Regions from separate parts of the Vibrio aquimaris genome, predicted to be linked through region 1. Evidence: predicted binding sites of a transcription regulator. Region 1 holds the regulator's gene; the other holds the start of a gene.

Region 1 (7,886 bases):
GTGCGGCAGGGCTAAGACTCACCAGTATAAATGAACCTATGTGTCCAAAATTTCACGTTGATCATATCCCTTGCCGTTTAGTTTCAACTTATACCGGTACTGCCACAGAATGGCATGGAAACGATGGTTTGGACCGCAGCAAATTGGGTGCCGGTAGCTTGGGGAAACCCGATCACTTGTCTGGTTTATATAGTGAACAGTCGGCAATAAACAGATTGTCTACTGGAGATGTGGCTTTGTTGAAGGGAAGTGGCTGGGAGGGGAATGAAAGTCGCGGGTTGGTACATCGTTCACCTCAGAACCTCAATCAAGAACCTAGACTCCTACTGACATTAGATATGGTTTAATCAGATAGTGACTATCTTTTAGCAAATTATCTTATAAAGCCCTTCATTATACACTATCAAAAGACTTCAACTTTTTGAGGTGAGCTTAGATAACTCTGGAAAGGTTTTATGTCAAAAAAGAAATACAATGAATAAATTCTTTCATGTTTGAAAATTATTTTTTTTCAACCTGAATTAAATTAATAAAGGTTCATGAACACAGTTTTATTTTTATTGTGTCTATATAATCCTCTGATAGGATTTAACTATGGATATGATAATGGAAGTCAACTCAAGTTTTTCACCCTCTGCTAGTGCCAGAGTTAATCGCTCAGAAAAAAGTTCGTATCAGCCGTCTTTTAATATCAAAAGAGTTTTTAACTGCTGTTTGCCTGAGCAAGAATTAAATTCAAATGAAGAACACTTAAACAACTTAGAATATGGTGTTTTTGATAAGCCTAAGGCCGCTCATACTATCCAAGTTTTTACTCATAATAATGCGAACCAAACAATGAGTAGCGAAATGTGTGAATCGATTCTTACTAGTACATCAGATATTGTTTTTATATCTACAGAAGAAATGAAGAACCTCTCAGGAGTAATGAGAGAGACTATTAATGGCTCTAAGTATGTGATTGTCTATAATAGCGCCCAAAAAATGCTGACAGTCACCAAACCTAAAGAACTGTTTTCCTTGTTCACCAATCCAGCGTCAACCGCTCAGATTACACTGGTTAAAAAAGGGATAGCTGCACCCATTATAATTGATAAGTTCACTTATAGAGACGTGCTTAATAATCCAAATAAAGGTGGAACTATCACTATACAAAGCATTGACAGCATGAAATTTGCCATGGTAAATATTCACCTTGATTCAAGAGATCAAGATGAAAGAAAAAAAGAAATAAATGATTTGTTATGCAAAATTAATAACAAACATGCTGATATAGATAATATTATTATCGCTGGTGATTTTAATACTCGAAATAGAAAAGTTGATGGGCGAATAGTTAGAGCATTACAAGATAAAGAAAGCTTTAGATCTGAGCTGGGAGTTCCCCTTCAATATGAAATCACCTTGCCAATGATATCCCCACAGGAGAATACATATAAGTGGGAAGCAGGCTTAAATGCTGAAGCCAAGCAAGGTTCCAAAAGACAGAAAAATGGTGAAATGCAAACCGGGTACCTTGATGGCGTTGTCATTCTTACGCCAAAAGGCAAGATTAAAGATGAGACACTAAAGAGAAGTATAATCGTACCTGAGGGTAACTCGATTGTTGGGCCATCATTTGGCAGTGACCATCGCTCAGTTAGTGCGAAGTTCGCAATAGAGAAGATAGGTGCGTCCTAATAGATTGAAGCGAAAACGTATAAAGCGCCTTGAGGGCGCTTTATTCTTAGAGATCAGATTCGTCTCTATTGATCTCGCTACATTTCCAACACAGCCCAAATTGCTGCTCATTGAGCTCTCCACATTGGGTGCACTGCCATTTTAAATCTGGTGGTGTTTTTTGTTCATACTCTTCTATTATTGACAGCGCTTGTTCATGTTGACTGATATCCAAAAGCCATACACAGGGTGAGGTACTATCATCGAAAGGAAGTTCTCCTTGTAGCCCTACGATTCCATCTCCTCTGACTTGGCAATGTATTCGCTGTGATTTTAGAAGTTCACAGACTATATGAACTTCTATTACATTAGCGGTTGAGAAAATTTTCAAAATTAACTCTCATTTTGAGTTTGTGTGGCTCCTTTGAATTTTCCCATCACCCATTTAGTGACTACTGGGAATAGCCCAAGTAAAGCAAATGATAGTAATACAGGAGCAGATACGATACCCGATAGGCTTTCTATTTGTGCTAATTGTGTGCCTGCGTTGAGATAAACCGCTGTACCCGGTAGCATTCCCAATTGGCTTACTAGGTAAAAACGAGCAGTAGATATTGGTGTTAGCCCCATTAAAAGGTTTATTAGGAAGAAAGGAAACACAGGTATTAGGCGAAGCGAAAATAAATAGAATGCCCCATCTCTGGCCACTCCGTCATTGATTGCTTTTAATTTGTCGCCAAACTTGGTTTGCACCCAATCTCGAAGTAAAAAACGACTGCTGAGAAAGGCGAGAGTCGCACCTATGGTGCTTGCAAAAGAGACAAGTAAAAGACTGGCCCAAAAGCCGAATAAAGCCGCACCTAGAAGCGTCACCACGGCAGCGCCTGGAATGGAGAAAGCAGTAATGGCGACATAAGCTAGAAAATAACTTATAGCGGCTAGTGCAAAGTTGTTATTTATAAACTCAGATAGCGAGGCTTGTTGAGCTTTAGCATTTTCTAAAGTGAGATATTGACCAAAGTTAATGCCAAGAAACACAATCAATCCGACGAGCAGAATTCCTAACACGAGCTTTTTATTCATAGAGACTTCCTAAATATGAGTAAAGGGATATGAAAATAAGAACAGTTGAAGAGAAGTAAAATTTCAAACAGAAAAAAAAAGCCAACCTAGCTGGCTGACTTAGTTTCAAAGTATGTTGTGATTAGCTATTAAGAAGGCTTTCTAACTCCGCTCTGCGAGTAGTAGGAATCACTGACCAATGTTTACCTTTTATAGCGCCTTCTAAAGCCCAGAGCAACTCAATTGACACCTCCGCAGAGTGTGTTGCTTGAATCGCCTTAAACGCCTTTACTGACCCTATTTGTTCTAAATTCTCGACGCTATCGATTCCGGCTTTCTTTAACATACGTTCTGTTGCCAGTCGAAGGTTAGGTAAATCTTTAAGTCGAGTCGGCCTAGCTTTAGCTTGTGTCGTCTTTTCTTTCTTGGCTACTTCCAGAGAGCGATAGGCTAAAGAAAGCGCTCGCTCTTCACAAGATGCAATATTATCAGTTAACGCAAAGTATTTTGTAACGACGGGGAACCCACGTTTTTTATATACGTACGGTGTTAAACCCTCAGTTTTAAATTGATTGGCGAGTTTGTCATCGGCGCGGATGTGCAGCTTATCGTTAACGACTAATGCGAACATTATGTCGTCTGCGAAGATGCCGAATCCGCCGAACATTGAGCGCGATTTTATCTGACCAAGCTGATCAAAAAGTCGCATCGATTCTTTAAGTATTGGTTTATCCATGCTGTTTTATCTCGGTGTATATTTTATTATACGCCACCAAAGTCAGGTCCGAGAGATTAGCAAAATAATGCAGGTAAAATGTTGATAAAGAAGTCATACATTTTTTAGAACAAACACATATGGCTACCGAAACATCAAATCACCAGTCCATGTATTGTTTTAAACGGTATGATAGCTTGCATTATTGCCCATCGGCAACTCCGCTACCTTTCAGTTCCCTGAGTCAGGCCGGAAGCTTTGCGTCCCACTCTTTCGAGATGGTTTGCCCTGTTCGTGGCATTAGTCGAACAATTTAAGAATAAATAAGATTTGAGGTAAGTATCACATCATGATTGTATAAGTGTGATGCCGATCCAGATATTTTGTGTCAAAATGATAGATTCGGCTAATAGTTTAACTTATCAGCCGATTTGTATTCATTCACTTAGATTGTAAACCGTATCACGAACCACAATCTCTGGGTGCATTTCGAAAACACGCTTTTCATGCTCTTTATCTTTGATACGTTCCAAAAGGATTTCAAACGCATTTTTACCTACGCGACGTTTAGGTTGATGCACAGTAGTAAGTGGTGGAGAGAAGTATTCAGCGAGCTCTATATTGTCATAGCCAATAACTGAAATCTGTTCAGGTATTTGAATTCCTTTTTGCTGCAGCCTGCTCATTAGACCAAGAGCCATAGTATCATTGAAACAAAAGACAGCCGTTGGTTTGTTATCCATTGCGACAATTTGATCTGCGGCTAGCACAGCAGTGTCGCATTCGAAGTTGCCTTCGAGAATCCAGTCTTCGTTAATTTTTATGTTAGCTTCACTCATTGCTCTGCGAAACCCTTGGATACGTTCTTGGCACGCTGCTTTCTCAAAGTGTCCACTAAGACATGCGATATCTTTATGACCGTGATCGATCAGGAATTTTGTTGCTAGATAGCCGCCTTCTTCGGAGTTATCGATTATTTTATCGGCTTGAGAGCTTTCTGGGCCCCAGTCCATGATGACTTTAGGGATATCCTTCTGGCGGTCAAGCATATCACTAAGCTCTTCGGTTAGGTCGGAACACATTACCAGAATGCCATCAACACGTTTTTCGGCTAGCATACGTATATAATCGCGTTGTTTCTCATATATGCCACCAGTGTTACACAGTATGAGAGTATAGCCTTGGCGGTAACAATAGCTCTCTACACCATCGATGACTTCAGAAAAGAAAAGATTAGTAGATTGAGTGACAAGCATACCTATAGTACGGGTACTGTTGCACTTTAGGCTTCTCGCTACAGCGCTTGGAGCGTAGTTTAATTCAGTCACTGCCTCCATCACTTTTTCTTGTGTCGCTTCTGCAACAAAGCGCGTTTTATTTATTACATGAGAAACTGTCGTTGTAGACACGCCGGCTAAGCGTGCTACGTCTTTGATAGTGGCCATAAGGTTCTGTCCTGTCGATGACTGCCGTGAACTTGCATCAAAAATTTGTGTAAGTGGGCAGTAAGTATCAGAAACACAAAAACCGCCCTATTTAGCGGTTTATATCTAGTTCTGTCAGTTTTTATCGTTTTCGTTCTCGATTTTATATCGCAAACACTGTAAGGGCAAACAAAAACCTAAATCCTAGTAGGCTTTCCATCACATATTTGTGTCTAATTACTCACCTTTTAGATATGAGTAATCCTGTTTGATAAACGCAAGTGTGACTTCTGTCACTGATGCATAAAAGCCGAAGTTATCCAGTTTCAGACACTTATTTACAAATGAGGGGATCCAAGAGAGAAGGTGGGTTTCAATAAATTGTGCTTGTTTCTGCATCGAAGTTTCCATCGCCTCCGGTTGCATTAGCTTGTTGGAGCAAATGATTAGATGACCGAGAAAGTCTAATTCTACAGCAATGTGATCAGCCGGCTCATTAAGGTTTTTATTCACCTCTATTTGATATTGGTACATTAAGTTTTCCATTTCTGTGGCAGGTACGTCATTGAGCAGTCCTGAATCGCCAATATAGATAGAAGCGTAGGGTAGGGCAGAATCTTTATCGGATTTAAGAAACAGATTACAAAAGTCAGCCGCTAGTTCGAGTTGGGCATTGTTTCTGTCGAGCATACGATTAAGCGCATTTATTAGTTTGTCTGTACATGGCCTTAATTGCTCATTCTGCCCAAGTGCTGTTAGGAAGGAGCGAATTTGGGGCGAATGGTACTCTTCAAGTATCTCAGCAGAAAGTTCTTTGGCGAATAAACTTGATAACCACCAATAGATTTCGGCGCGCTTCTCATTTAAGGATTTGAGGTCGTCCATTAGATAATATTCTCCACACTTATGTAAGCTATCTGGGATAAAACTTGTGTTATCCATAAAATATCAGTTCGGTGTAGTTTAGGTTGTTTCAAATCAAAAAAAGAGTGCGTATGCACTTATAACCGACACAAATACTAGAATTATGACAGCTTATGAATAGAATACGAGTCAATAGGTTAGGTGTATGTAGTGGTGGAGATGGGTTATCACGTATTAATTGTCGAAGATGACGCAGTGACTCGAAGTAAATTGGTTGGCTATTTTCAGCATGAGGGTTATCAAGTATTTGAAGCTGAAAATGGTGAAGAAATGCGCGAATTAATCAAAAGTTGCAGTATTGACTTGGTGCTACTGGATATTAATCTGCCAGGTGAAGATGGACTTTTGTTGACTCGTGAACTTAGAAGCCAGTCAGATATAGGGATCATTTTAGTGACTGGGCGTACTGGTCACATAGATAAGATCGTTGGCCTGGAAATGGGAGCTGATGACTATGTGACCAAACCCTTTGAATTGAGAGAGTTAGTGGTTCGAGTCAAAAATTTACTCTGGCGCATAGGCTCTGTTCGCCAAGCAAAATCGGCTGCAAGCGCTCATAAGTTAGTTCGCTTTGCGCACTGGACATTCGATATACCAAGGCGCTCTCTAACAAAAGAAGGTAAGCCTGTGAAACTGACTAAGGCAGAGTATGAGCTGTTGGTGGCGCTATCTTCTTATCCCAATCAGGTACTAAGTCGTGAGAGAATTCTTAATATGATCAGCCACAGAGTTGAAGCACCTAATGACCGTACGATAGACGTTCTCATTAGACGGATGAGAGCCAAAATGGAGTGTGATCCTAAAAACCCTCAGCTATTTGTTACAGTGCATGGCGAAGGTTATATGTTCGCAGGAGAATAAAATAAAGAGTATACCGAGACATGCTCGGTATACATAGAATGTTAGGCGTCGCCATCAGGTACAGGGTTATCAGAGGCTATTCCTGCCTTGTGATCATTGTTTGAAGCCCAGTTGCGCAGAGTTTGCCATATCAATCCAAGCGTTTCATGCCAGTAAATTTCAGTTTGTTCGAGGTACACTGCTTTGGGCGAATATTTGTCCCAGACTTGTTCTACATTGCGTTGAGCTAGATAGTTAGTTGGTGCTGGATAGGGCTTTAATCCTGCAGAGTAAAACTCATTTAGTGCTCTTTTCATATGACTCGCTGATGTCACAACAACGAGCTTTTTACGTTTGACAAATGCTGCAGCTTGCCGAGCCTCTTCCCAAGTATCTCTCGCAGTTTCCAACAGAATAATATCGGATTTGGCAACGCCTAAGGCTAGCGCTACTTTTGCCATCATCCTAGCGTTGCTGACATCAGATCCCCCAGCATACCCAGATAAAATTAATTTTGAACCGGGATACATTCTCATCACTCTTATCCCTTCGGAAAGTCGCATTAGGCCGGTTCGGCTGAGTTCGGAAGTCGGGGGAATCTTATCGTCTACCACATGCCCACTACCAAGAACCATAACGTAATCTATGGTGCCATCTACTGGAAAGAATGCGGTGTATTGACGTTCGAGAGGGAGAAGAAGCCTTGATGCAATAGGCTGAAAAGAGATCAGAAAAATACCGATAAAGGAAAAGAGAACGACAAAACACCCCGTTTTTTGCTTTCGAGTAAACATAATGAGTGTTAGGCCGATAATCCCGATCATCAGCATGAGTGGTAAAGGCATTAACAGTGATGACACCACTTTTTTAAGCTCAAACATACTTAAATAGTCCGAAAAAACACCAATTGGTTTCAATTTAAGAGAATCTTTCTTTATATCTGCTTTCTATGTGACAAAATAGCAGAATGACAAGACATAATAACTTAACCTACCGTGACTGAAGATCGCAATTTCGACGACATCGCGCACAAGTTTGCAAAAAATATCTACGGGTCCGATAAAGGTGAAATACGCCAAGTGATTGTTTGGGAAGAACTTGAACAATTACTTTCCGCCATTAATGGTAGCAGGAAAAGTCTCTCTGTGCTCGATGCTGGTGGAGGATTAGCGCAAATTTCTCAAAAGCTAGCTAAACTCGGACATCGAATTACTTTGTGTGATATATCTTCGGAAATGTTGCAATTAGCTCGTCAAGAGATT
Region 2 (7,886 bases), 150 kb from region 1:
GACGACATTATTGGAATGGCAAAAGGAACACAAGTTGGAAACGCACTTCGCTGGCAATACGACTTTGCTCTGCAACTAGAGGACTCGACTGTGGTAGTGTCTTTTGACGATTGGTTGTATCGCCAAGATGAAAACCATGTATTCAATTTAACTAAGATAAAGAAATTTGGTATCGAAGTCGGACAAATTACCTTGTTTTTTCAAAAGACAAGTAGGTGAGTAGCTTTATTGTGTAAAAACACAAAAGGACGGCAAACTAGCCGTCCTTTTTTTGGTCAGTGAGAAAGTTTCTATAGCTTATCGGTTAGCTCGATTGCTTGACCTATGTAATTAGCTGGCGTCATTTGTTTTAAACGTTCTTTCTCGTGATCTGGTAATGCTAGTCCTTCGATGAACTGTTTCATTGCTTCGCCATCAACACGTTTCCCGCGAGTGAGTTCCTTTAGTTTTTCATAAGGCTTTTCAATTCCATAGCGGCGCATAACGGTTTGAACAGGTTCTGCAAGCACTTCCCAGTTCTGATCGAGCTCTGCTAGAAGAGCATCACGATTGACTTCTAATTTGCTGATGCCTTTAAGTGTTGACGTGTAAGCAATGATTGCATAACCGACACCAACGCCTAAATTACGTAGGACTGTTGAGTCAGTTAGATCACGTTGCCAGCGAGAGATTGGCAGTTTTTGCGCTAAGTGCGCGAACACTGCATTGGCAAGACCAAGGTTACCCTCTGAGTTTTCAAAATCAATAGGGTTGACTTTATGAGGCATAGTTGAAGACCCAATCTCACCTGCAATGGTTTTTTGCTTGAAATGGCCCAGCGCAATATAACCCCAAATATCTCTATCAAAATCAATCAATATGGTATTGAATCGAGCAATGGCATCGAACAATTCTGCGATGTAATCGTGCGGCTCAATCTGAGTTGTGTATGGATTCCAAGTCACGCCCAGAGATTCAGTGATGAAGTCTTCAGAAAACTGGTGCCAGTTTAACTCTGGATAAGCGGACAAATGGGCATTGTAGTTGCCTACTGCACCATTTATTTTTGCGAGAATTTCGACACTAGCAATTTGCTTATATTGACGCTCCATGCGGTATGCTACATTGGCCATTTCCTTGCCCATAGTTGATGGAGACGCCGGCTGACCATGAGTGCGAGAGAGTAGTGGAATATCTCGATATTCAACAGCAAGAGCTTTGATGGCATCAATGATGTTGCGTATTTCGGGCAGAATCACAGTCTCACGCGCTTCTTTTAGCATCAGTGCATGAGATGTATTGTTGATATCTTCAGAGGTACAAGCAAAATGTAGAAATTCATTAACAGCGTGCAATTCAGGAATGCCAGCCACTTTTTCTTTCAGGAAATACTCTACTGCTTTGACATCATGGTTGGTTGTGCGCTCAATGTCTTTTATTCTACGTGCATCTTGTTCAGAAAAGTTGTCAGCAAGATCGTTTAAAAACTGATTAGCTTCTGCGCTAAAAGCTGGGACTTCTACAATTTCGGCTGTCGCTGCAAGCTTTTGTAACCAACGGATTTCGACGATAGTACGGTATTTAAGTAGACCATATTCACTAAAAATCTCGCGTAAAGCTGTAGTCTTGCTTCCGTATCGGCCGTCTACTGGTGAAACAGCAGTCAATGCTGACAGTTCCATGATGTTCTCCTGAATTGAGTGTCTAAATGTCGTGAGCTTTATACCAATAACTTACACGATTGTCACGCACATTGCGCAAACGTTTGCTGTGGTAGTTTTGTGGATAGAACAGCCAACTCTGAACTAACTAAGTTGGCTATTATGCTTAAATTCTTGCTAGTAGGATTCGAGCTTGTTCAACCATTTTCTTTCGCCCAAAGATTAGGTGTCGCCTTTTACCTCCTACTTGGCGCCATAAAACAGCACTGCGAATACCCGAAAGTAATAAAGCTCTGACCTTGTGCTGGTTGTTTATTTGTTGTAGTACGGATGGTGTTCCTGTTACTTGTATTCTTGGGCCTATTGGACTAATAACGTCGAGATAGATACTTGCGAGATTACTCAGCATTTGTTCCTCTAATAAGTCAAAATGATCAAGCTGTCTGTCAATCATTTGAATTCGGTCTCCTAGTTGAGACATCGCATCTTTACGTCCAGTTAGCTTTCTTTCAAGTGCCATCAAACTGATGATGTAACGAGTAACTTCACTACCCGAAGGGGTACTATCTATCCCTTTAACAATGCATTCTAGCCCGATTTTTAAATTTGACTCTCGACCAAAAACACCCACAGTATTGGCTGGGGAGGTGTTTAAAATTGCTTTTAGCGATGCTTCAAATGCGTAAGAGTCACAGTGCCCGTTTTTCGCTACTTGTTGAACGAGAGCAACAGCTTGGCAAATTCCGGCAAAAGCGATAGTTTGGTCATAAAGTGCATTAGCCACAGACAGTACTCCTAAATACGTTCTTTAATAATACCGCCACCTAAGCACGCCTCACCTTGATAAAAGACAGCGGATTGGCCTGGTGTAACGGCGACTTGAGGATCATCAAATATGACTTTAATGGTGTTGTCGTCGACTGGAATAATGGTACAGGGTATATCGGCTTGGCGATAACGTGTTTTCACAGAACATTGGAAAGGTTCTGTGATTGTTTTGCGATTGACCCAATGCAGTTGTGAGGCAATTAATCCCTGAGATTTTAGTAAAGGGTGATCGGCACCTTGCACGGCAATCAGTACATTTCTCTTGAGGTCTTTATCTGCAACATACCAAGGGTCTTCATTACCGCCGCCACCTTTTTGGCCACCTATATGTAGACCTTTTCTTTGGCCTAGAGTGTGATACATAAGCCCTTGATGTTCCCCGATCACCTTGCCCTCTGGAGTTTCAATTTTTCCCGGTTGTGCTGGAAGATAACGTGAAAGAAAGTCAGTAAACTTACGCTCACCAATAAAGCAAATACCGGTCGAATCTTTTTTCTTAGCGGTAATGAGATCTTGCTCTTCTGCTATTCTTCGCACTTCTGGCTTTTCTAATTCACCAACAGGAAACAGGCTACGAGCCACTTGCTCATTGCTGAGTGTATACAGGAAATAGCTCTGATCTTTATTAGAGTCTAAACCACGAAGCATTTTTACTTCGTCTACATTGTCTGAAAACGTCCGGCGCACGTAATGGCCCATGGCAATGTAGTCTGCATCAAGTACTTCGTCGGCAAACTCTAAAAACGCTTTGAATTTTATTTCCTTGTTGCAGAGGATGTCAGGATTTGGAGTACGTCCAGCTTTATATTCTGATAAAAAGTACTCAAAGACATTGTCCCAATATTCCGCAGCAAAGTTAATTTTATGTAGGTAGATACCCAGCTTGTCACAAACCGCCTGCGCATCTGCTAAGTCTTCGGCTGCTGTACAGTATTCCTCGTTATCATCTTCCTCCCAGTTTTTCATGAACAAGCCTTCTACTTGATAGCCTTGCTGTTTGAGAAGAAAAGCGGAAACGGATGAGTCGACACCGCCGGACATGCCAACGATGACTTTCTTTTTACTGTTGTCAGTATAGTTCTGAGACATTTCAAAACACCACACAAATTAGCTGGAGGCAAATCTTAACAGAAAGCGTTAGCGGGTGACAGTTTCTCGGTTGAAAACACCGTTCATTTCTTAGTTGAGAATTCATGGGGAGCGATAACTTTCGCCAAAGTCAGCCAGTATAATTCGGTGATTTATTATTTTATTAATAAGGCAAACGTTTGCTACAATTGAAAGGTTGCTGCATCTGATCGCACACGGTAGAATCCAAACCCTTTTTCATCCCTTACTCAGAAAATTTGCTATGAAGTTCCCAGGCCAACGAAAATCTAAACATTATTTTCCTGTCCATACACGTGATCCTCTGGTTAGCCAGTCTCAACAAAGTAAGAAGGTATCGAGTACACACATTATTGGTATTGATCAAACTTTGGTAGATATTGAAGCCAAAGTGGACTCGGAACTTATTGAACGATACAAGTTGAGTAAAGGGCACTCATTAGTTATTGATGATGATACAGCAGAAGCTCTTTATAACGAGTTGAAAGAAAACAATTTAATTACTAATGAGTACGCTGGTGGTACCATAGGTAATACTCTTCATAATTATTCAGTCCTTGCCGATGATTGCTCAACACTTTTGGGAGTGATGAGTCAGGATATTAAAATTGGTAGTTATGGTTATCGCTATTTGTGTAATACCTCTAGTCGTATGGATCTTAACTATTTACAAGGTGTTGATGGTGCAATAGGAAGGTGCTTTGCATTAATTTCAGATGATGGTGAGAGGACTTTCGCAATTAGTGAAGGCCAGATGAATCAGCTTCATGCAAATAATATCCCTGAGTCTATTTTCAAAAATGCATCAGCATTAGTGCTGACCTCTTACTTAGTTCGTTGCAAAGATGGTGATCCTATGCCAAATGCAACAATGCAAGCTATTGAGTATGCGAAAAAGTATAGCGTTCCGGTTGTGTTAACTTTGGGGACAAAATATGTTATCCAAAATGACCCTATATTTTGGCAAGCGTTTCTACGAGATCATGTAAGCGTAGTGGCCATGAATGAAGATGAAGCTGAAGCTTTGACGGGTGAGTCTGATCCACTTGTTGCTTCAGACAAAGCATTGGAATGGGTCGATTTGGTATTATGCACGGCAGGACCAGTCGGGTTATTTATGGCTGGTTATACAGAAGACGCTGCTAAACGTCAGACTTCTCTTCCTCTGCTCCCTGGAAGTATTGCTGAATTTAATCGTTATGAATTTAGTCGACCAGCAGAAAAAGCCGCATGTGAAAACCCAATTAAGGTTTATTCTCATATATCGCCTTATATGGGTGGACCAGAAAAAATTAAGAATACAAATGGTGCAGGAGATGCCGCACTCTCTGCTTTATTACATGATATGGCAGCAAATAAACACCATAGAGAAAATGTGCCTAATTCTAGTAAGCATGCTCATACATTTTTGACTTATTCGTCATTTTCACAGGTTTGCAAATATTCTAATCGCGCTAGTTATGAAGTGCTAGTACAACATTCTCCGCGTTTATCGAGAGGGTTACCCGAGAGAGAAGACAGTTTAGAAGAAGCGTACTGGGAACGCTAACCTATTGATGGCAATAAAAAAGCCTCATGAAAATGAGGCTTTTTTATATTATATAATTACATATTTAAAGTTAATTTATATATGTGACTAGATTAGGAAATCATCCAGAGATTTGCCAGCATCTAATTTTTCCTGGATTGCAGAAGGAGTACGACCTTGGCCAGTCCAAGTTTTCTTCTCACCGTTACTGTCTACATACTTGTATTTAGCAGGACGCGGTGCACGTTTAGATTTCTGTTTACCTGCAGACTCTCCAGCCAATGCAGATATAACCATGTTTTTATCTAGCCCTAACTGTTTAATTTGTTCAGCAATATCCGCTAGCTTAGCTTCCTGTGCAGCTTTTTCCGCTAACTCGGCTTCCTCTGCTTCTTTGCGCTCTGAGACAACAGTTGATAGTTTGTCTAGGGCTTCTTCTAGTTGTTCCAGTGTTAGCTCACGAGCAAATGCACGTAGGCTACGAATGTTTAATAAAGTTTTTGTTAGTTCCGACATATAGTTTCTCACTTAATTAAGGAGTCGATGGAATAAATATTAAACCCGTATTATCTGCAATACAATATTTTATAGTTAAATTCTTATAAAAAGTTATTATTTAATGTCTTAACATTAGAATAATGAGACCTTTCTTATTAACTGATTAAAATTTGTTACATAAAATATCGAAGCTTTTGTGATTATGACAATACTTATTGCCAATAAGTTTCATAATAGAGTGATATTTATTTATACAAACACGTTATTTAGTGCTACCCAGTTTGATGATCGTTATCACTGCACTAAAAATTTTCAATAAATTACTTTTTTACACCCTATTCTTCATATTTTTGCCTGAAAAAATATGAAATAGAGACTAATTGCATAATTAACAAAGATGTTTTTCTAATAACATGAATCAATTCATTATTATAGCAGCTATTAATAATATGTTTGAACTATTATAAACTTACTAACAACTTGATATTGAATACACTTGTTATTTCGCTGAGTCTATTGAAATCAAGGCCTAGATAAGTACAATAATGAGCACCTGAAGCGATGCATTGTGATAGTTTTGTTAAATTGTCGTGGTTTTTTGCTAATTTTAGTTTCAAATCCCAATCATCGCGGTAGAGGAGCAGGGCGAATAAGTAGGGCTTGTTGGGGTGATGCCAATGAACAAGTGTGAAAGGTTGTTTTGCCGAAGTAGGTTTCCATATCAAAGGAGCTTGCTGGGGTTGCACCCGAAAGGGGTAACACTGCCATAGTCTATTACTTTTAACACTATGGAGCGCTACTGTAGGGCTAAAGATAGGTAAACTAATATCTTTTGCTTCGTCCGCCACTTATTGTTCTGGAATTAATCCTTCAATCAGTCTGCAGTAGATCTCTAACCATTAATTACTGGTTTTTGAAGATCATGAATTTAATTGATTTTGCATCATCGCCGATATCGCTGTTGCCACCACTAGTGGCTCTTAGCTTGGCAATTATTACTCGACGCGTCCTTTTATCTTTGGGTGTGGGTATTATCTTAGGAGCAGCGCTTCTAAATGACTATTCACTCGGCAATACAGTAGCATACGTTGGCTCGACAGTTTCTAGCGTATTCGTTGAGGATGGCGGTATAAATACTTGGAATATGAGTATTTTAGCCTTCTTAGTCTTACTGGGTATGATGACAGCGCTGCTGACTTTATCTGGTGGTACCCTAGCTTTTGCCGAATGGGCTCAGTCCAGAGTCAAAAGTAAACGCGGTTCAAAACTATTAGCTGCTTTCTTAGGCGTATTTATTTTTGTTGATGACTACTTTAATAGCCTCGCGGTGGGAGCTATTTCTCGGCCTGTTACAGATAGATTTTACGTTTCTCGAGCAAAATTAGCTTATATTCTTGACTCTACCGCGGCTCCGATGTGTGTGATTATGCCTGCATCAAGCTGGGGCGCTTACATTATCACGATTATAGGTGGTATCTTGGTCTCACACGGGATTACCGAATATTCCGCCTTAGGCGCATATGTCCGTTTGATACCAATGAATTTTTATGCGGTATTTGCTCTGTTGATGGTGTTCGCCGTTGCTTGGTTTGGACTTGATGTCGGAAAAATGCGCAAACACGAGATAGCGGCATCTCAAGGCCATGGTTTCGGGCAACAAGAAGCAGAAGACACTCAACAAGCTCATGATATAAACGAAGAACTCGATATTACTCAAAGCGATAAAGGTAAAGTATCTGATCTAGTTCTACCTATTGTTTTTCTTATCGCTGCGACCGTTGCATCTATGCTCTACACAGGAGGACAGTCTTTAAGTGCTGATAGTAAGCCTTTTACTTTACTTGGTGCATTTGAAAATACTGATGTTGGAACATCACTGGTTTATGGTGGTCTTGTCGGACTCGCTTTGGCATTAATCACGGTTATAAAGCAAGGTATAGCCGTAGGTGAGATTTCTCGTACGCTTTGGATCGGCGCTAAGTCTATGTTTGGTGCGATCCTAATCCTAATATTCGCTTGGACAATCGGCTCTATTATCGGTGATATGAATACCGGTAAATATTTGTCGACTCTCGCACAAGGTAATATTGGTGTCCATTGGCTTCCTGTTATTCTTTTCCTTCTCGCAGGTCTTATGGCGTTTTCAACCGGAACATCATGGGGCACTTTTGGTATCATGTTACCTATTGCTGGTGATATGGCCGCTGCGACAGAAATTGGTTTAATGCTACCTATGCTCAGTGCTGTGCTTGCTGGTTCAGTTTTTGGTGATCACTGCTCTCCGA

Evidence for each region. The regulator PurR, encoded in region 1, represses purine synthesis genes. The targets are predictions, from matches to a motif close to TNANGNAAACGTTTNCNTNA.
Region 2: a site for PurR is predicted at 3,725-3,744, ahead of FIV01_RS06030 (inosine/guanosine kinase). Genes of this name have one in related genera too.

What each region holds. Positions count from the first base shown of each region.
Region 1 is NZ_CP045350.1:1,137,405-1,145,290, forward strand. It holds gene FIV01_RS05395 (DUF1826 domain-containing protein) at 1-347, shown strand, start outside; gene FIV01_RS05400 (endonuclease/exonuclease/phosphatase family protein) at 595-1,680, shown strand; gene FIV01_RS05405 (putative signal transducing protein) at 1,727-2,050, opposite strand; gene FIV01_RS05410 (TVP38/TMEM64 family protein) at 2,053-2,742, opposite strand; gene FIV01_RS05415 (TfoX/Sxy family DNA transformation protein) at 2,864-3,457, opposite strand; cyclic di-GMP riboswitch class I at 3,648-3,734, opposite strand; gene purR (HTH-type transcriptional repressor PurR) at 3,874-4,881, opposite strand; gene torD (molecular chaperone TorD) at 5,098-5,745, opposite strand; gene torR (two-component system response regulator TorR) at 5,944-6,645, shown strand; gene elyC (envelope biogenesis factor ElyC) at 6,687-7,505, opposite strand; gene cmoM (tRNA uridine 5-oxyacetic acid(34) methyltransferase CmoM) at 7,620-7,886, shown strand, end outside.
Region 2 is NZ_CP045350.1:1,289,704-1,297,589, forward strand. It holds gene FIV01_RS06010 (DUF3833 domain-containing protein) at 1-219, shown strand, start outside; gene purB (adenylosuccinate lyase) at 291-1,661, opposite strand; gene hflD (high frequency lysogenization protein HflD) at 1,807-2,424, opposite strand; gene mnmA (tRNA 2-thiouridine(34) synthase MnmA) at 2,436-3,557, opposite strand; gene FIV01_RS06030 (inosine/guanosine kinase) at 3,820-5,124, shown strand; gene FIV01_RS06035 (H-NS family histone-like protein) at 5,212-5,619, opposite strand; lysine riboswitch at 6,227-6,408, shown strand; gene FIV01_RS06040 (Na+/H+ antiporter NhaC family protein) at 6,524-7,886, shown strand, end outside.